Saccharothrix espanaensis DSM 44229: one gene and its partner. The protein of the gene in region 1 interacts with the protein of each later gene in a pairwise test. Links are inferred from orthologs where the notes say so. Each region holds a gene or a part of one and is shown in the gene's direction. Other genes may lie near its edges. The genes, in order: recA and dprA.

Evidence for each region.
Region 2: the proteins of recA (region 1) and dprA interact in binary tests that used the Bacillus subtilis proteins (3 or more experiments, as listed by UniProt). The link is inferred for Saccharothrix espanaensis DSM 44229 from one-to-one orthologs.

What each region holds. Positions count from the first base shown.
Region 1 is NC_019673.1:1,731,025-1,740,292, forward strand. Bases 4,473-7,305 are described here. They hold recA (recombinase RecA), read left to right. Parts: upstream 4,473-5,285; coding sequence 5,286-6,326; downstream 6,327-7,305. Other genes in these bases: BN6_RS08225 (cupin domain-containing protein), read left to right, coding at 4,473-4,908; BN6_RS08230 (DUF3046 domain-containing protein), read left to right, coding at 4,919-5,113. In the rest of the region: BN6_RS08210 (Hsp70 family protein), read left to right, coding at 182-2,125; BN6_RS08215 (MFS transporter), read left to right, coding at 2,175-3,416; BN6_RS08220 (LysR family transcriptional regulator), read right to left, coding at 3,537-4,376; more of BN6_RS08225, read left to right, coding at 4,447-4,472; BN6_RS08240 (regulatory protein RecX), read left to right, coding at 7,343-7,843; BN6_RS08245 (HAD family hydrolase), read left to right, coding at 7,897-8,538; eda (bifunctional 4-hydroxy-2-oxoglutarate aldolase/2-dehydro-3-deoxy-phosphogluconate aldolase), read right to left, coding at 8,593-9,213; edd (phosphogluconate dehydratase), read right to left, coding at 9,210-9,268. UniProt on the Bacillus subtilis protein: Multifunctional protein involved in homologous recombination, DNA repair and competence.
Region 2 is NC_019673.1:7,848,025-7,857,297, reverse strand. What follows is about bases 5,974-8,811. They hold dprA (DNA-processing protein DprA), read left to right. Parts: upstream 5,974-6,738; coding sequence 6,739-7,884; downstream 7,885-8,811. Other genes in these bases: BN6_RS34195 (tyrosine recombinase XerC), read left to right, coding at 7,918-8,811. Outside these bases: rplS (50S ribosomal protein L19), read left to right, coding at 159-518; lepB (signal peptidase I), read left to right, coding at 553-1,467; lepB (signal peptidase I), read left to right, coding at 1,472-2,377; BN6_RS34220 (ribonuclease HII), read left to right, coding at 2,387-3,181; BN6_RS34215 (DUF2469 domain-containing protein), read left to right, coding at 3,181-3,504; BN6_RS34210 (YraN family protein), read left to right, coding at 3,709-4,065; BN6_RS34205 (YifB family Mg chelatase-like AAA ATPase), read left to right, coding at 4,067-5,584; more of BN6_RS34195, read left to right, coding at 8,812-8,895. UniProt on the Bacillus subtilis protein: Protein that helps load RecA onto ssDNA during transformation. Binds cooperatively to circular ssDNA, is able to bridge different segments of DNA. Favors the loading of RecA onto SsbA- or SsbB-coated ssDNA and formation of RecA-DNA filaments.

The sequences.
Region 1 (9,268 bases):
AAGTCGCGGCCTCGCGCGGTGGCTGAGTTGGGTGGAGGGGTTGAGGGGTTGAGGGGGAGCAAGAGACAGGGGAGCGGGGAGCGGGGGTGAGGGGAGAAATTAGTCACGAACTACTGACGCGGCCTCGGGTGGTGGGGGCTTGTGACAGGATCTCCCCGGTTCGTACGTGTAAGGGGTGACTGTGCGCGTCCTGTCCGTTGACCTGGGCACTTCCAACACCGTTGCGGTGCTCGCCGCGCACGGGCGCCCGCCCAGGGTCGTCGAGGTGGACGGGTCCGCCACCATGCCCTCGGCCGTGTACTGCGAAGAGGACGGCTCGCTGGTCGTCGGGCGGGACGCCGAGCGGCGGGCGCGGCTGGACCCGTCGCGGTTCGAGCCCAACCCCAAGCGCCGGGTGGACGACGGGACGCTGCTGCTCGGCGACAACGTCGTCCCGGTCGCCGACGCGCTGGCCGCCGTGCTGCGCCGCGTGCTGGAGGAGACCACCCGCCAGCTCGGCGGCGAGTCGCTGGACGAGATCCGGCTGACCCACCCCGCCCAGTGGGGGCCGACCAGGCGCAACGTGCTGGTGACGGCGGCCCGGCTGGCGGGCGTGACCAAGGACGTCGTGCTCGTGCCCGAGCCGGTCGCGGCGGCGTCGCACTACGCCTCGTTGTCGGTCGGTCAGGCGTTGGCCGTGTACGACCTGGGCGCGGGCACGTTCGACGTGGCGATCGTCGGCGCCACCCAGAACGGGTTCACCGTCCTCGCCGAGGACGGTCTGCCGGACCTCGGTGGTCTGGACGTGGACCAGGCGCTGCTGGAGCACGTGGGACGTCAGGTGTCGCACCGCGACCCGGCGGTCTGGCAGCGGCTGCTGCGCCCCGAGTCGACCGCGGACCGCCGTGCGCGGCGTGCGTTGCAGGAGGACGTCAAGGCGGCCAAGGAGTCGTTGTCGCGGCACGCGCACACCGAGGTCCCGATGCCGGAGCCGTTCGAGGACGTCCTGGTCAACCGGTCCGACCTGGAGGCGCTGGTCCGGCCGAGCATGCTGCGCAGCGCGGAGCTGCTGGCCTCGACGATCCGGTCCACCGGGATGGCGCCCAACCAGCTCGCGGGCATCTACCTGGTGGGCGGTTCCAGCCGGATCCCGCTGGTGGCGACCATGATCGCGGAGCAGGTGCGGGTCGTGCCGACCAGCCTGGACCAGCCGGAGACGGCGGTCGCGCTGGGCGCGCACCACGTGCCCAAGGACGGCGTGACGCCGCGTACGGACCAGCGCCCGGTCAAGATGACCAACGAGCCGGCCACCGTGGTCACCAAGCCGGTGACCGGCCCGAACCCGGTGGCGACCGCGCCGTACCCGCCGAACCCGACCGCCAGCGGCCCCTACCCGGTGAACCCGGCGATCAGCGGTGCCTACCCGGTGAACCCGGCGGTGAGCGGCCCTTACCAGGTCAACCCGGCGATGAGCGGCCCCTACCAGGTCAATCCCGCGGTCAGCGGCCCGTACCAGGTGAACTACCCGCAGACGGGGCCGCAGCAGTTCAACTTCCCGAGCGTCACGCGCGCGCAGCCGCCGCCGAAGAAGAAGCCCAACAAGAACGTGCTCATCGCGGCCGGGGCGGCCGTGGTGGTGGTGCTGGCCGTCGTGGGCGGCTTGTTCGCGTTCAGCGGCTCGGGCGTGCCCACCGCGCAGGAGTGCAAGACGGAGATGGACAAGGACCCGCAGGGCTTCACGCAGTGCCTGCGGCAGCTTGCGGGCAAGGTGCCGGACACGAGCACGTGCAAGGCGGGCGGCGCGGCCGGCGTGTCGGGCATCAGCGCCATCAAGGGCACCGTGGTGAGCTGCGCGATCCAGGACGACTACTCGGTCCAGTACATCCTCACCGAGACCGTCACGGGCGCGCAGCAGGGCGCGGACGCCGTGGTCCGCTCGTTGAAGACGGACATGGTCGAAGCGGAGTGGGCGGGCAACGGCCTCAAGGGCAAGTACCGGGCCGCCGCCGACGGTGGCGTGGGGCTGCTCGCGTTCACGGCCGACGACCGGCCGTTGCTCGGCATCGTGACCAAGAGCGGTGGCGGCGACCTGACGGCGGACACCGTCGCGACCTTCTTCGAGAACACCGTCCAGCCGGGCACCTGACCCTTGCGGAGGCTGTGCCTGCGCCATTCGGCCTGGCACGATGATGATCATGACCGCTGTCGAGGTGGTGCAACGCCGGGTTCTCCGGGTCCTGGGGGTCACCCAGGTGCTCGGCGCGGCGGGCGTCACCATCGGTCTGGCGGTGTCCACGCTGATCGCCGCCGTGCTGTCCGGTTCGGACGCGGTGGGCGGCCTGGCGCAGACCGCGGCGGCCCTCGGCGCGGCTTTGTTCGCCCTGCCCGCCGCACGTCTCGCCGCACGCCGCGGTCGTCGTCCGGCGCTCATCCTCGGCTACGGCGCGGGCGCGATCGGAGCGGTGGTCGCGGCCTGCGCGGTGGTGCTCGGCTCGTGGCAGGTGCTGGTCGCCGCGCTGGTCCTGTTCGGGGCCGCGAGCAGCGCGAACCTGGCCGCCCGGTACGCCGGGACGGACCTGGCGCACCCGCAGCGGCGGGCCCGTTCGCTGGCGATCGTGGTGTGGGCGGCGACGCTCGGCGCGGTCGCCGGGCCCAACCTGGCCGACCCGGCGGGGCAGTTCGCCGCACGGCTCAGCCTGCCGGTCGGGGCGGGGCCGTACCTGGCGGCGGCGGTGCTGTTCGGAGCGGCGGCGCTGGTCGTGCTGCGGTTCCTGCGGCCCGATCCGCTGACCCTGGCCCAGTCCGCGGCACCCGTGACGCCCGCGCATTGCGCCGGGGGAGTGGGTGACACACGCGGGTCCGCTGCGGTGTGGCGCGCGCTGCCCGCCACCGGGAAGCTCGCGCTGGGCGGCATCACGCTGTGCCACACGGCGATGGTGGGGCTCATGTCGATGACCCCGGTGCACATGGACCACGCCGGAGCGTCGCTGCGGGTCGTGGGCGTGGTGATCAGCCTGCACGTGGCGGCGATGTACGCGGCCAGTCCGCTGTTCGGGTGGATGGCCGACCGGTTGGGCCGGGTGCCCGTGCTGGCCATCGGCTCGGCGCTGGTGGTGGCCGCGTCCGGTGTCGCGGGCATGGCCCCGGCGCACGACGCGCCGCAGCTCGCGGCCGGTCTGACGCTGCTCGGCTTCGGCTGGTCGGCGGGGCTGGTGGCGGGGTCCGCGCTGCTCACCGAGTCGGTGTCGCCGACCGACCGGCCGGCCGCGCAGGGCCTGTCCGACCTGTCCATGAACATCGGCGGCGCGGTCGGCGGTGTCGCCGCGGGGATCGTGGTGACGGCGTGGTCTTACGCCGCGTTGGGGCTGCTCGTGGGCTTCACGGCACTGCCGCTGCTGGTGGCGTGCCTGTTCACGTCGTTGCAGCGGTCCCGCTGATCACTTCCGGCGGTTGTAGTACCACCACGCGCGCACGCCGACCACGATCGCGGAGACCAGGCAGGCGATGACCACGATCTGGTACAGCCAGGAGGCCGTGGAGTCGTCCATGGTCCGAGGTTAGCGGGCCGCGGCGGCGAACTCGCGCACACGGCTCGTCTCGCCCGCCGTGCGCCAGACCATCCCCCACTCCAGATGAGGCGCGCCTTCCAGCGGCAGGAACGCGATCTTGGGGCGCGCGAAGTACCCGGCCGCGTGAGCGCCCATCGGGCACACGCCTTCGCCGTTCGCGATGACCGTCATGAGTTCCTGGAACGTCGTAAGGGCGCGTCCGCGTGCGATAGGAAGGCCCGACGGTGTCGTGTCGCGCCAGAAGGCCGCGCGGAACACCGTGTCGCGGGCCAGGTCCTCCACCGTGACCCGGGACTGCCTGGTGAACGGGTGTGTGTCGGCCACCGCCAGCACCACCGGCTCGCGGTGGACCACGGGGCCGGTCGTCAGGTCGGGTTCATCGACCGGGAACAACGTCACCAGCACGTCCACCTCGTCGTCCCGGAGCAGCGTGAACGGGTCCGCGAACGGCGCTTCACGGACCCGGACCTCGCTGCCGGGGTGCCCGGCGCGGTAGCGGGCCAGGACGTCCGGGATGAGGTCGGCCAGGGCTGGGGCCTCGAAGCCCACCCGCAGCAGGCCGGTGCCGCGACCTGCGGCGATGGCGCGTTCCACGCCTTCCACGATCCGCTGGTACGCGGGCCCGACGTCGTCCCGCAGCCGGCGGCCGATGGGGGTCAGCGCGACCCGCCTGCTGGTGCGTTCGAACAGCGGTGCGCCGATGCGGCGTTCCAGTTGCTTCACGGTCTGGCTGACGCGGGCCTGGGACACGTGCAGGCGGGCGGCCGTGCGGCTGAAGTGCAGCTCCTCGGCCAGGGTCAGGAAAATCTCGATATCCCGCCGTTCCATAATGCCCAGGTTATCGTTCGTTGCGGTCCCGGTCGTTGTTGGGCCTGGCGGACCGGGAGATCGTTGCCACATGGAGAACACGCTGCTTGTCCGGGCCGACCAGGCCGAGAAGCTCACCGCCGACCCCGCCGCCGTCGTCACCCTGCTCGCCGACCGGGAAGGGCTGACCAGCAACCGCTCCACGTTCCGGGACGGCGCGAACGGCGCGCCGCCGCACTTCCACACCCGCGCGTCGGAGCTGTTCTTCGTGCTCGACGGCACCCTCCAGGTGCTGCTCGACCAGGACGTGATCACGCTGGAGCGGGGCGACTTCCTCGTCGTGCCGCCGACCACGCCACACGCGTTCGGCGCGGCCAAGGGCGCGGACGCCGACGTGCTGTTCGTCTTCACGCCCGGCATGGGCCGGTTCGACTACTACCGCCTGCTGGACCGCGTGCAGCGCGGCCAGGCCGACCCCGCCGAGATCCGGGCGTCGCAGGACCTCTACGACAACCACTACGTCGACAGTCCGGCCTGGCAGGCGGCGCGCTAGCCTGGACGCGATGCGCAATACGGTGTTCCGCAAGCTGATGTCCGACGAGTTCGGCCAGGTCAGGGCGGAGATGGTGGCCAGGGACCACGTGCTGTCCGCTCTCGGCGGGCGCACCCCCGACCAGGCGCTGGAGGCGGGCCTGCCGCCCAAGGCGATCTGGCTGGCCGTGTGCGAGGCGTTCGACGTGCCGGAACACCGGCGGTGACCGGGCGTGTCGGCCAGGCGGTCGAACACCTGTTCGGCTATAGTCCGCAGCACGTCCGGGTGACACGACCCCGCTGGTGACCCGGTCCCCGCCGAGAAATGTCGTACCCCGCCCGTAACGTCGGCCCCGACATCGCTCAGCGACCCAGAAGACAAACCGAGGTGGACTCCAGATGGCACAGGCACCCGACCGGGACAAGGCCCTCGAACTGGCCCTGGCCCAGATCGACAAGCAGTTCGGCAAGGGCTCGGTCATGCGGCTCGGCGAGGACGGCCGCGCTCCGATCGAGGTGATCCCGACCGGCGCGATCGCGCTCGACGTCGCGCTCGGCATCGGCGGGCTGCCGCGTGGCCGCGTGGTGGAGATCTACGGCCCGGAATCGTCCGGTAAGACGACCGTCGCGCTGCACGCCGTGGCCAACGCCCAGCGCAACGGCGGCATCGCCGCGTTCATCGACGCGGAGCACGCGCTCGACCCGGACTACGCCCGCAAGCTCGGCGTCGACACCGACGCGCTGCTGGTGTCCCAGCCGGACACCGGCGAGCAGGCGCTGGAGATCGCGGACATGCTGATCCGCTCCGGCGCGCTGGACATCCTGGTGATCGACTCGGTGGCCGCGCTGGTGCCCCGGGCCGAGATCGAGGGCGAGATGGGCGACAACCACGTCGGCCTCCAGGCGCGACTGATGAGCCAGGCGCTGCGCAAGATCACCGGCGCGCTGAGCTCGTCCGGCACCACCGCGATCTTCATCAACCAGCTGCGCGAGAAGATCGGCGTGATGTTCGGCTCCCCGGAGACCACGACCGGCGGCAAGGCGCTGAAGTTCTACGCCTCGGTGCGCCTGGACGTGCGCCGCATCGAGACGCTGAAGGACGGCGGCGAGCCGGTCGGCAACCGGACCCGCGTCAAGGTCGTGAAGAACAAGGTCGCCCCGCCGTTCAAGCAGGCCGAGTTCGACATCCTCTACGGCCTGGGCATCAGCCGTGAGGGCTCGCTCATCGACATGGGTGTCGACCAGGCGATCCTGCGCAAGTCCGGTGCCTGGTACACCTACGAGGGCGACCAGCTCGGGCAGGGCAAGGAGAACGCCCGCAAGTTCCTGCGCGACAACCCGGACGTGGCGAACGAGATCGAGAAGCGGATCAAGGACAAGCTCGGCATCGGCGCGACCCTCGACGCCGACGACAGCGCGCCGGCGCCGGTCGACTTCTAGCGGTGGCGGGGCAAGGCGGCCGTGGTCGCGGGACCTCTCGCGACCTCTCGGCCGACTCGTCTCCGACCCCGCTCGGCTCGACGGCTCCCGGCCCGACGGCTCCGGGCTCGACGGCTCCGGGTCCTGCGGTGACTCCCGGTTCCGCGGTTCCCGATCCGGTGGTGGCTTCCGGCTCGGCTGTTCCTGGTCCGGGGGTTCTTGGTTCGACGTCCGCCGATCCGTTTGGGGCGGCGAAGGGTGGTGTGGCGCCGGTGGCTTCGGCCGGTGCCGGGAACGGTGTGGCGGGGCCGGCGGTGTCGGCTGGTGCCCGGGGTGATGCGGAGGTGCCGCCTGTGTCGGCGGATGCGTGGGCCGATGCGGCGCAGCCGGTGGGATCGGGCGATGCCTGGAACGACGCGAAACGACTCGCGGTGCCGAGCGGCGGCGGGGTGCCGGCTTCGAGCGATGCCTGGGACGACGTGGTGAGTTCGGAGTCGGTGCGTGCCGATGCCGTGCGAGCCGATGCCATGCGAGCCGATGGGGTGAGCGCCGGGTCGGGCGAGGTCGAGTCGGGACATGTCGATCCGTTCGACGCGTGGGGGCAGCGTCGGGGTGCGTCCGGCGAAGCTGTGCCGTTCGCGCCTCCGGGCGGGGCGGTCGAAGACTCGGATGACCCGTTCGAGGAGTTGGGGCGGCGGCGGAACGCGTCGGGGGAAGCCTTGCGCGCACCGGCGGGAGCCGTGCGGGTCGAGCGTCCGGCTGACGATCCGTTCGACGCGCCTGCGCGCACGCGCGAAACTCCCGCGCGGGAACGTCCTGGGAGTGCGGCTTCGGCCGGGCCCGGTGCCTTCGAGCCCGGTGCCTTCGCGGGTGGAGCCGAGGATGACGGCGCGGCCGAGTCCGCGAGCGCGTTCGGGGCCGCGTCGAAGAGGGCTTCCGGTGGCGGTTCCCGGGGGCGGTCCGGTCGTGGGCGGACGTCGGGGCGTCGAGGGGCGAAAGAAGTCGACCCGGACGCGGAGGCCGCGCCGGTCGACCCGGTGAAGGAGCAGCGCAAGGCCACCGACATCTGCTACGCGCTGTTGACGGCTCGGGCCCGTACTCGGGTGGAACTCAAGGAAGCCTTGCTGCGCAAGGGCATCCGCGAGGAGACCGCCGAGGTGGTGCTCGGCAAGTTCGACCGCGCGGGCCTGATCGACGACGCGGCGTTCGCCGAGGTCTGGGTCCGGTCCCGGCACGCCTACCAGGGGCTGGGGCGTCGGGCGCTGGCCCGGGAGTTGCGGCAGAAGGGCGTGGCCGACGAGGTGGCCGCCGAAGCCGTGGCGGCCGTGGACGACGAGGCCGAGCAGGAGCGGGCGCGGGAGTTGGTGCGCAAGAAGCTCCGGTCGATGTCCGGGGTGGACGACCAGGCCAAGATCCGACGGCTGGTGGGTGCGTTGGCGCGCAAGGGGTATGCCGAGGGCATGGCGTACCGGGTGGTGCGCGAGGAACTGCGGGCGGCGGAAGTCGAGTCGCCGCTGGACGACTTCCTGCCGGACTAGCGCGGCTCCCGGTAGAGCGCCGGCTATCTTGTCCGGGAACGGAGGGGGTGCCGGTGACGAACGCCGTGAAGCACGTGGTCTGGGACTGGAACGGCACGCTGCTGGACGACGCGCACGCCATGCTCGGCGCGGTGAACCGGGTGTGCCTGCACTACGGCCGGGCCGCCGTGGAACTGGACGAGTGGCGGGCGATGTTCAGCCGGCCGCTGCCCGCCTGCTACGAGCGCCTGCTGGGGCGGGCGCTGTCGGTGGACGACTGGGCGCACATCGACCTGCTCTACCACGACGAGTACCGCACCCTGCTGGACACGTGCGGCCTGGCAACCGGCGTCCCGGACCTGCTGCGCGGGTGGGCGGGTACGCAGTCGCTGCTGTCCATGTGGTTCCACGACGAACTCGTCCCGCTGGTCGCCGAGCACGGGCTGACCGGGCTGTTCACCCGGGTCGACGGTCTGCTCCGGGACACCGGCGGCGGGTCGAAGGCCGGGCACCTGGCCGACCACCTCGCCCGGCTGGCACTCGACCCGGCCGACGTCGTGCTGATCGGTGACGTGGTGGACGACGCGGAAGCGGCCCGGCACGTCGGCGCGCGGGCCGTCCTGGTCACCACGGGCATGGGCGACCGCCCACGGCTGGAGGCGACCGGTGTCCCGGTGGTCGACTCGATCCCGGAAGCCCTGGCCCTGCTCGCCTGACCACCCCTGAGCCGGGTCCTGGCGCGAGGCGCGCCTCGCGCCAGGACGCGGGGGTCAGAGTGCGGACGCGGCCTTGGCGAGGGCTTCGATCCGGTCGAAGTCGCCGGCGGCCAGCGCGTCCTTCGGCGTCAGCCACGACCCGCCGACGCAGCCCACGTTCGGCAGCGCCAGGTAGCGGGGCGCGCTGTCCACCGTGATGCCGCCGGTCGGGCAGAAGCGCAGGCCGGGCAGCGGACCGCCGACCGACTTCAGGTGGTCCACGCCGCCCGCCGCCTCGGCCGGGAAGAACTTCAGCGCCGTCAGGCCGCGTTCGGCCAGCCGCATCGCCTCGGACACCGTCGCCGCGCCCGGCAGGAACGGCAGCCCGGTGTCCTCGACCGCGTTCAGCACCCGGTCCGTCGACCCGGGCGTGACCAGGAACGACGCACCGGCCTTGGCGGCCTGCTCGGCGTGCTCCGGCGCGGTCACGGTGCCCGCGCCCAGCACGATCTCGGGCACCTCGGCGGCGATCCGCTCGATCGCGGCCAAGGCGGCCGGCGTGCGCAGGGTCAACTCGATGACGCGGATGCCCCCGCGCAGCAGCGCCCGCGCCAGCGGCACGGCCTGCTCGGCGTCGTCCAGCACGACGACCGGGACGACGGGGGACAGGTCCAGCAGATCCGCGCTGGTGGTCACCGGGTTACCTCCTGGTTCGCGCGGCCCGCGAAGTGCGAGGCCGCGATGGGGCCGA
Region 2 (9,273 bases), 6.1 Mb from region 1 along the record:
GGCACACTGGACAGGTTGCTGCACCCGGTCAACCGGGGTGCGCCGCAAAGCCCGCCCCCACGCGGATGTGTGACACCTTGGCAAGGCCATGAGCGACCTTGGCAAGTACGCGCCTCGGGGGAGTACGCATTACACGTGAGGACGAGGACGGACCACCGATGAACACCCTGGACGCTCTTGACGCCCAGTCGCTGCGCTCCGACATCCCGAGCTTCCGGCCGGGCGACACGCTGAAGGTCCACGTCCGCGTCATCGAGGGCTCCCGCGAGCGGGTCCAGGTGTTCCAGGGCGTCGTGATCCGCCGCCAGAACGGCGGGATCCGCGAGACCTTCACCGTCCGCAAGGTCTCGTTCGGCGTCGGCGTCGAGCGCACCTTCCCGGTGCACTCCCCGAACATCTCCGAGATCGAGGTCGCCACCCGCGGCGACGTGCGCCGCGCGAAGCTGTACTACCTGCGCGACCTGCGCGGCAAGGCCGCGAAGATCAAGGAGAAGCGGGACGCCAAGCCGGCCTCCTGACGCCTGGTTCACGCCCGACCAGTAGCCTGCCAACGTGGCAGAACCCGCGCACAGCTCCGCTGACGAAGACGGTCGGGAACCCGATGCCGAGTCCACTCCGGACTCGGCATCGGGCGGTAAGGGCAAGAAAAAGAAGAAGGCCCCGCTGTGGCGCGAGGTCCTCGTTCTCCTCGGCACAGCGCTCGTGCTCACCGTCCTGATCCAGACGTTCCTCGCGCGCGTGTACGTGATCCCGTCGGCGTCGATGGAGAAGACGCTGCACGGTTGCACCTCGCCGTGCTTCGGCGACCGGGTGCTCGTGGACAAGCTGGTCTACGACTTCTCCGACATCGAGCCGGGCGACGTCGTCGTCTTCCGCGGGCCGCCCGCGTGGACCGCGAACGACTTCCAGTCGGCCCGCTCGGACAACCCCGTCGTGCGGGTCTTCCAGTCCGGCCTGTCGCTGATCGGCCTCGCGCCGCCGGACGAGCGCGACTTCGTCAAGCGCGTGATCGCCGTGGGCGGGCAGACCGTCGAGTGCTGCGACGAGCAGCACCGGGTCAAGGTCGACGGCAAGCCGCTGGACGAGCCCTACGTCTACTGGCAGCCCGGCACCGGCCCGGAGAGCCAGGACCCGTTCGAGCCCGTGAAGGTCCCCGAGGGACACCTTTGGGTGATGGGTGACAACCGGACGAACTCGTGCGACTCCCGTTGCCAGGGTTCCGGCGGCGTGAACGGGGCCGTTCCGGAGTCCGAAGTGATCGGCAAAGCGCGCGCGATCGTGCTGCCGCCGGCCCGCTGGAGCGGCATCGGCGACCACAACCCGCAGGTAGTGGCCATGGGCGCGCCCGCGTGGCAGTCCGGGATCCCGGCGGGCGTCGGGCTGGCCGCCGCGTGGCCGGTGCTCTTCCTCGGCCGCCGGCTCCGGGGCCGGCTGACCAGGGCCTCACACACCGGCTCGGTACGCTGACCGCGTGGTAGACGTCGCACCTTCCCGCGGTTCGTCCGACGAGGACCCCGAGCACTCCTCCGACGAGGAGAAGATCGAGGAGTTCCGGAAACGGTCGCGGAAGAAGAAGGGGAAAGGCTCGTTCTGGCGTGAGCTGCCGATCCTCCTGGTGGTCGCGGTGGGGCTCGCGTTCCTGATCCAGACATTCCTGGCACGGGTCTACATGATCCCGTCCGAGTCGATGGAGCAGACGCTGCACGGCTGCACCTCGCCGTGCTTCGGAGACCGGGTGCTGGTCGACAAGCTCACCTACGACTTCACCGACCCCACGCCGGGCGACGTGGTCGTCTTCCACGGGCCGGACACCTGGATCAACAACGACTTCGCGCCGGCCGAGCCGGCGAACCCGGTGGTCGGGTTCTTCCAGGGGCTGGGCTCGCTGATCGGGATACCGACGGCGAGCAAGGAGGACTTCGTCAAGCGGATCATCGCGGTCGGCGGGCAGACCGTGAAGTGCTGCGACGAGAAGAACCGGTTCCTGGTCGACGGCAAGCCGCTGGACGAGCCGTACGTCTACTGGGAACCGGGGCGCGGCAGCTTCCAGGACTCCTACGACGAGTTGGAGATCCCGGACGGCTACCTGTTCGTGATGGGTGACAACCGCAACGACTCGTGCGACTCGCGCTGCCAGGGCGACCGCCGGCTGGGCGGTCTGGTGCCGGTGGACAAGGTGGTGGGCAAGGCGCGGGTGGTCGTGCTCCCGCCGGGCCGCTGGGGCGGCGTGTCCGACCAGAACCCGCAGGTCGTGGCGCTGGGCGCGCCGGTGTGGCAGGACGCGGTGCCGGCCGGGGTCGGGCTGGCCGCGGCGTGGCCGGTGCTGCTGCTCGGCCGGCGGGTCAGGGGCCGGATCCGGCGTTCGCGGCTGGGATAGGGTCGGCTGGTGATCCGCAAGCCGCCTCGGGCGCAGGTCCGGCAGACCGCGGGCATCTGGGCGTTCCAGGCCGCGCTGGACCGGCGCGGCCTCGGCCCGGTGGCCGGGGTGGACGAGGCCGGTCGCGGTGCCTGCGCAGGCCCGCTGGTCGTCGCGTCGTGCGTGCTCAAGCCCGGTGACGCGGCCCGGTTCGAGGGCCTGACCGACTCCAAGCTGCTCACCGCCGCCGCGCGGGACCGGATCTTCGACGTGGTGGTCAAGCGCGCGGTCGACTACGCGGTCATCGTGATCCCGGCGTGGGAGGTCGACCTGATCGGCGTGCACGTGGCGAACATCGAGGGGATGCGGCGGGCGGTCGCGCGGCTGTCCGCGCACCCCGGCTACGTGCTCACCGACGGGTTCCCGGTGCCGGGGCTGACCGCGCCGAACATGCCGGTGGTCAAGGGCGACCGGGTGGCGGCGTGCGTCGCGGCCGCGTCCGTGCTGGCCAAGGTCACCCGGGACCGGATCATGGCCGAGATGCACGGCGACCTGCCGGTGTACGGGTTCGACGTGCACAAGGGCTACAGCACCGCCGAGCACACCGCCGCCCTGCTGGAGCACGGGCCGAGCGCGGAGCACCGCTGGTCGTATGCGAATGTGGCCTCGGCGGGGGCCCGGCACGGGTTGACCGCGCCGCACCGAGTGGCGCGTGACGTGCTTTCCGCCACCGTGGTCCAGAATGGAACATCGCCGCAGACCAGCGGTGGCAGGCTCGCGACGAGGAGGAGCGCGGATTCGATGAGCACCCGCGCGGAGGCGTAATGAGTGCAGAGGATCTCGAGAAGTACGAGACCGAGATGGAGTTGTCGCTGTACAAGGAGTACCGCGACATCGTCAGCCAGTTCTCGTTCGTCGTGGAGACCGAGCGGCGGTTCTACCTGGCCAACTCGGTGGACGTGCAGGTCCGCAACGCGGACGGCGAGGTCTACTTCGAGGTGCGGATGTCCGACGCGTGGGTCTGGGACATGTACCGGCCCGCCCGGTTCGTGAAGAACGTCCGGGTCATCACGTTCAAGGACGTCAACGTCGAAGAGCTGGACAAGCCCGACCTGAGGCTCCCCGAGGACGGTCCGTTCAACTCCTGACCGTTCCCAGTCGCCAGGGGCTCATCCACCCGGATGAGCCCCTTCACGGCTCTCTGGCCGGTTTTCGCAGGTAGGCGTTGTTGTGGGCAGTTGTCCACAGCCCCTGAAACCCCATCCACAGATCTCGGGTTCCCCCTGGCCCCGCAAGATCCGCTTCGGCACAGTCGATCACGACACGCAGACTGAGCCGAACGGAGCAACACCATGCCGGACACCCGAGAGCTGGGCCGCCTGGGCGAGCACGTGGCCTGCCGCTACCTGCGGCAGGAGGAGCGCCTGGAACTGCTCGCCCGCAACTGGCGCTGTCCCGAGGGCGAGCTCGACATCGTCGCCACCGACCGCGAGCGGCTGGTGGTGTGCGAGGTGAAGTGCCGCTCGGGCACCGGCCGCGGCAGCCCGCTGGAGGCCGTCACCCCGACCAAGCTCGACCGCGTGCGCGGCATGGGCCTGCGCTGGCGTGACGCGCACGGCCTGCGCGGCCTGGACGTCCGCTGCGACCTGGTGGGCATCCTGTGGCCGCGGTCGGGCCCCATCCGCCTGCACCACGTGCGGGGTGCCTGAGATGGCCCTCGCGAGCGCTTGGTGCGTGGCCCTGTTCGGCGTCGACGGCGTCCCGGTGGAGATCGAGGCCGACGTGGGCGCGGGCTCGGTCCGCACCCAGTTGCTGGGCCTGCCGGACGCGGCCCTGCACGAGTCCAAGGACCGGGTGAAGGCCGCGGTCCGCAACAGCGACCACGAGTGGCCCACCCAACGGGTGACGCTGGGCCTGTCCCCGGCCACCCTCCCGAAGGGCGGTTCGGGCTACGACCTGGCCCTGGCGTGCGTGGTGCTGGCCGCGTCCCAGGCCGTCCCGGACGACCGCCTGCACGGCACCGTGCTGCTCGGGGAACTGGCCCTGGACGGCCGCGTGCGCACGGTCCGAGGCGTGCTGCCCGCCCTGCTGGCCGCCCGGCGGGCCGGCCTGACCAGAGCGGTCGTGCCGACCGCGTCGCTGCCCGAGGCGGCGCTGGTCGAGGGCCTCGCGGTGCACGGCGCGGCGACCCTGACCGACGTCATCGACTGGCTGAAGGGCTCGGACGAGGCCCTGACCCCGGCCGGCGCCCACCCGGAGCCCCCGCCGGTGCCGCCCGGCAAGGACCTGTCCGACGTGGTCGGCCAGCCCGAGGCCCGCTGGGCGCTGGAGGTGGCGGCGGCGGGCGGCCACCACGTCCTGCTGACCGGCCCGCCGGGCACCGGTAAGACGATGCTGGCCGAACGCCTGGTCAGCCTGCTGCCGCCGCTGTCGGCCGACGAGGCCATCGGGGTGACCGCGATCCACTCCATCGCCGGTCTGCTCACCCCGGAGGCCCCGCTGGTGGCGACCCCGCCGTTCGTCTCGCTGCACCCGTCGACGTCGACGGCGGCCCTGGTGGGCGGCGGCTCGGGCCTGGCCAAGCCGGGCGCGGTGAGCCGGGCGCACCGCGGCGTGCTGTTCATCGACGAGGCGTGCGAGTTCGGCGCGCGCAGCCTGGACGCCCTGCGGACGTGCCTGGAGGACGGGGAGGTGCGGATCGCCCGTCGGGACGGCATCGCCCGGTACCCGGCCCGCTTCCAGTTGGTGCTGGCCGCCAACGCCTGTCCGTGCGCGCCGCCGAAAGACCTCGACTGCGTCTGCCTGCCCGCGGCCAAGCGCCGCTACCAGAGCAAGCTCTCCGGGCCCCTGCTGGACCGCGTCGACCTCCGGGTGACCATGCGCCCCCTGACGGTGATGCTCGGCCCCGAGGTGGGCACGCCCGAGCCGACGGCCGTGGTCCGCCGCAGGGTGCACCAGGCGCGCGCCAGGGCCGGCTCCCGCTGGGCCCCGCACGGCTGGCGGACCAACGCGGAAGTCCCGGGCCCGGCCCTGCGCAAGGAGTTCCGCCTCCCCAGGACCGCGACCACCCTGCTGGACCGGGCCCTGGCGATCGGTGCCCTCACCGGCCGGGGCGCGGACCGCTGCCTCCGCGTCGCCTGGACGCTGGCGGACCTCGCCGAAACCGACGAACCGACCGCGGACCACGTGGCCGCGGCCCTGGAATTCCGGGAAAGGAGAAGGCCATGACCCCACCCCCGAGACTCTCCCGCCTGACACCGAGGACATCGCCGGACCCGACACCACCACCGAGCGACCCGAGGAAGAAACCGACCCTCCGCCGCCTGGCAACCGCGAAAGACCTCAACCGCTGGATCCTCGGCTGGCCCGGAAAGGTCCTCCGAATCCGCTCGACCCGACCCGAAGAAGGCACCCGGAAGGTGCCCGACCCGCCCGCCGGAGGCACCCCGTGACCGAACTCCCGCCCCTCGAACTCCCGGCCACCACCCCGAATCCCACCGCACTCCCACCCGACTTCCCCCGCTCCCTGACCGAAGGCCCGGAGACGACCGACCGGGACGCCACCCGGTCGGAGGCGGCGAGCCCCGACGCCGCCGGAGCAGACCTGACGAATCCCCTGACGCCGCCGGGAACTCCGGTCCACCTGGTCGTGGACCAGGTGTTCCTCACCGGGCCGGACACCTCGGCCTCGGCCGCCCACCCCACCGGTTCGCCGTGGTCCGCGGTGGCCGGTTCACTCGCCCAGCAGGCTGAAGTCGAACGCACGACCGAGTGCCCACCCACCACCCCGGCGACCTGTACCTACCCGGGTCTGCGCGCCACGACTCCGAGTCGACCAGGTCCCGACGCGAACTCACCGGCAACCGCACCGATGCCGTCGTGCGCCGCACCGGGTCCACGCGGGCGTTCGGCTCCGTCATGCGAGTCCCGCGCCACCTCGACAAGCCCACCCCCGAGCACCCGTCGCGACGCGCACCGGGACGTTCCACCGGGCTGCCGCAACGCCGCACGCCCAAAGCCCTGCACCACGCCCACGCCCACCCCCGCCACCCAGTGCACGACCACCCGCCCCACCACCCACCCAACCGACCGCCCCGCCAACCGCTCCACCGACCGCCCCGCTGACCGCATCGCCACCTGCTCCACCGACCGGGCCGCTGACTGCCTCACCGACCGCACCACCGATCGGGCCGCCTTCCTCGCTGCCCCGTTCCGCCGGGGCAAGGCGTGGCTGTGCGAGCTGATCACCCAGGCCTGGCTGCTGCACCTCCGGACCCGGTGCGGTCGCTGGACCGAACAGTGCCGGGGTGCTCGTCGTTGTCCGCGCCAGTCGGCCCGCCCGTGGCGGACGGCGTGCGGGCTCGCACCTGCGGCGGTGTGGCGTGAGTGACGAGGTGCGGTTGGCGCGCGCTTACCTGTCGCGCGTCGCCGAACCTCCGGCCGGAGCGTTGGCGGCGTTCGTCTCGGCGGTGGGGCCGGTGCGGGCGGCCGCGCTGGTCCGGCGGGGTCAGGTGCCTGGTGCGGTCGACAGCCAGACCTCCGCGCGACGGGCCGAGGACCGGGCCGAAGCCGACCTGGCCGCGATGGCGGAGCTGGGTGGGCGGCTGGTCGTGCCGGAGGACGAGGAATGGCCCGCGTGGCCGTTCACCGCGCTCGACCAGGCCGCCGCCCAGGGCCTGCGCTGCGGGGTGGCCCCGCTGGCGCTGTGGGTGCGCGGCGAGGCGGAGCTGTCCACCCTGACCGAGCGGGCCGTCGCGGTGGTCGGCAGCCGGTCCTCGACCGGCTACGGGCAGCACGTCGCGGCCGAGTTCGGGCACGGGCTGGCCGCGTCCGGCGTGACGGTGGTGTCCGGTGCCGCCTACGGCATCGACGGCGCGGCGCACCGCGGGGCGCTGGCGGCCGGCGGGCCGACGATCGCCGTCCTCGCCTGCGGGGTCGACATCGCCTACCCGCGCGGCCACCAGGGGCTGCTCGAACGCATCCCGCACCACGGGCTCGTGGTCTCCGAGTACCCGCCCGGCCTCCAACCCGCCCGCCACCGCTTCCTGACCCGCAACCGGCTGATCGCGGCGTTCGGCGAGGGGACGGTGGTCGTGGAGGCGGGTCGGCGCAGCGGTGCGAAGAACACCGCGGCCTCCACGTCGGCGCTCGGGCGGGTGCTGATGGCGGTGCCGGGGCCGATCACGTCCAGCAGTTCGTCAGGCTGCCACGACCTGCTGCGGTCGGGGGAGGCGCTGGCGGTGAGCAGCGTCGCGGAGGTGATCGAGTCGACCGGGCGGCTCGGGGTCGACCTGGTCGAGGCCACGCGGAACACCGAAGTCGGTCTCCCCCAGGGCGAGGCGCTGCGGGTGTTCGAGGCGCTGCCGCTGGATTCCGCGACCAGCGCCGAGGCCGTCTCGGTGGAATCCGGGGTCGAGCTGGCCAGGGTCCGGGCGCTGCTCCCCGAACTGGAGCTGATCGAACTGGCGGTCCGGGTCGACACCGGATGGAAGCGCTCTCATGAGGGGATCTCGCGTGGCGATACTTGACCAAGAGCGTTCTGAGGCGCAGCGTCAGGGGCTATGTCCCCGCCGCCGCCCGCTCGGACTCGTCGTGTCGACCTCGTCGGCCTGCGTCGCGAGCTGCCCGGCGACGTCTCGACGGCCTTGGACGACTACCAGCGCCACCTCGCGATGGAGCGCTCGCTCTCGCCGCACACCGTCCGCGCCTACCTGGCCGACGCGGTCTCCCTGCTGGTCCACCTGGCCGGCGGCACGACGGGTGACGCCACCGTGGAGGCGATCGACCTCGCCGGGCTGCGCTCGTGGCTGGCGGCCCAGCACGGTGCGGGTGCGAGCCGGACCACGCTCGCCCGGCGCACGGCCGCCGCCCGGACCTTCACCGCCTGGGCGGCGCGGACCGGCCTGCTCGCCGACGACCCCGGGCCCCGTCTGGTCGCGCCCCGACCGCACCGGACGCTGCCCGCAGTGTTGCGGGCGGACCAGGCGAAGGCCGCGATGTCGGTCGCGGAAGTATCCGCGGAAGCCGGCGAGCCGGTTGCGCTGCGTGACCAAGCCGTGGTGGAGTTGCTGTACGCGACAGGTGTTCGGGTCGCCGAGCTGTGCGGTCTCGACCTCGGCGACGTCGACTACTCCCAAAGGGTGATCCGGGTTCTGGGCAAGGGTAGGCGCGAACGCACCGTGCCATTCGGCGTACCGGCCGAACGGGCAGTACGGCGCTGGGTGGAACACGGTCGATCGTCCCTGGTCAGCGACCGTTCACAACACGCGCTGTTCGTCGGTGCGCGCGGCGGGAGGTTGGACCCGCGTACCGCCAGGAGGGTTGTCCACGATGTAGTGGGTGCGGTACCCGAAACAGCCGACATCGGGCCGCACGGCCTGCGGCACACCGCGGCCACGCACCTGTTGGAAGGGGGAGCGGACCTGCGTACCGTCCAAGAGCTTCTCGGTCACGCTACGCTCGCAACCACTCAGCTCTACACACACGTCACCGTCGAACGGCTGAAGGCGATCCATGACCGAACCCACCCCCGTTCCTGACGTCGCAGGGGGAGGTTCGCGGACCGCAACCGTGACCTCTCCTTCCGCCGCGCGCGTCGGGGCCTCGTCGGAGGCGCAGCCCTCGGTTGCGCACGCCCCGACCGGGACGAACGGTCACCACGTCGCCGACGAGGACCCGCACCCCGGACCTGCCGCCGAGGCCCCGCACACCAACGGCCACACCGTGACGCCCACCGCACCCACCCCCGCGACGCCCAGCCCAGCCTCGCCCAGCCCAGCCTCGCCCAGCCCAGCCTCGCCCAGCCTCGCCCAGCCCAGCCTCGCCCAGCCCAGCCTCGCCCAGCCCAGCCTCGCCCAGCCCAGCCTCGCCCAGCCCAGCCTCGCCCAGCCCAGCCTCGCCCAGCCCAGCCTCGCCCA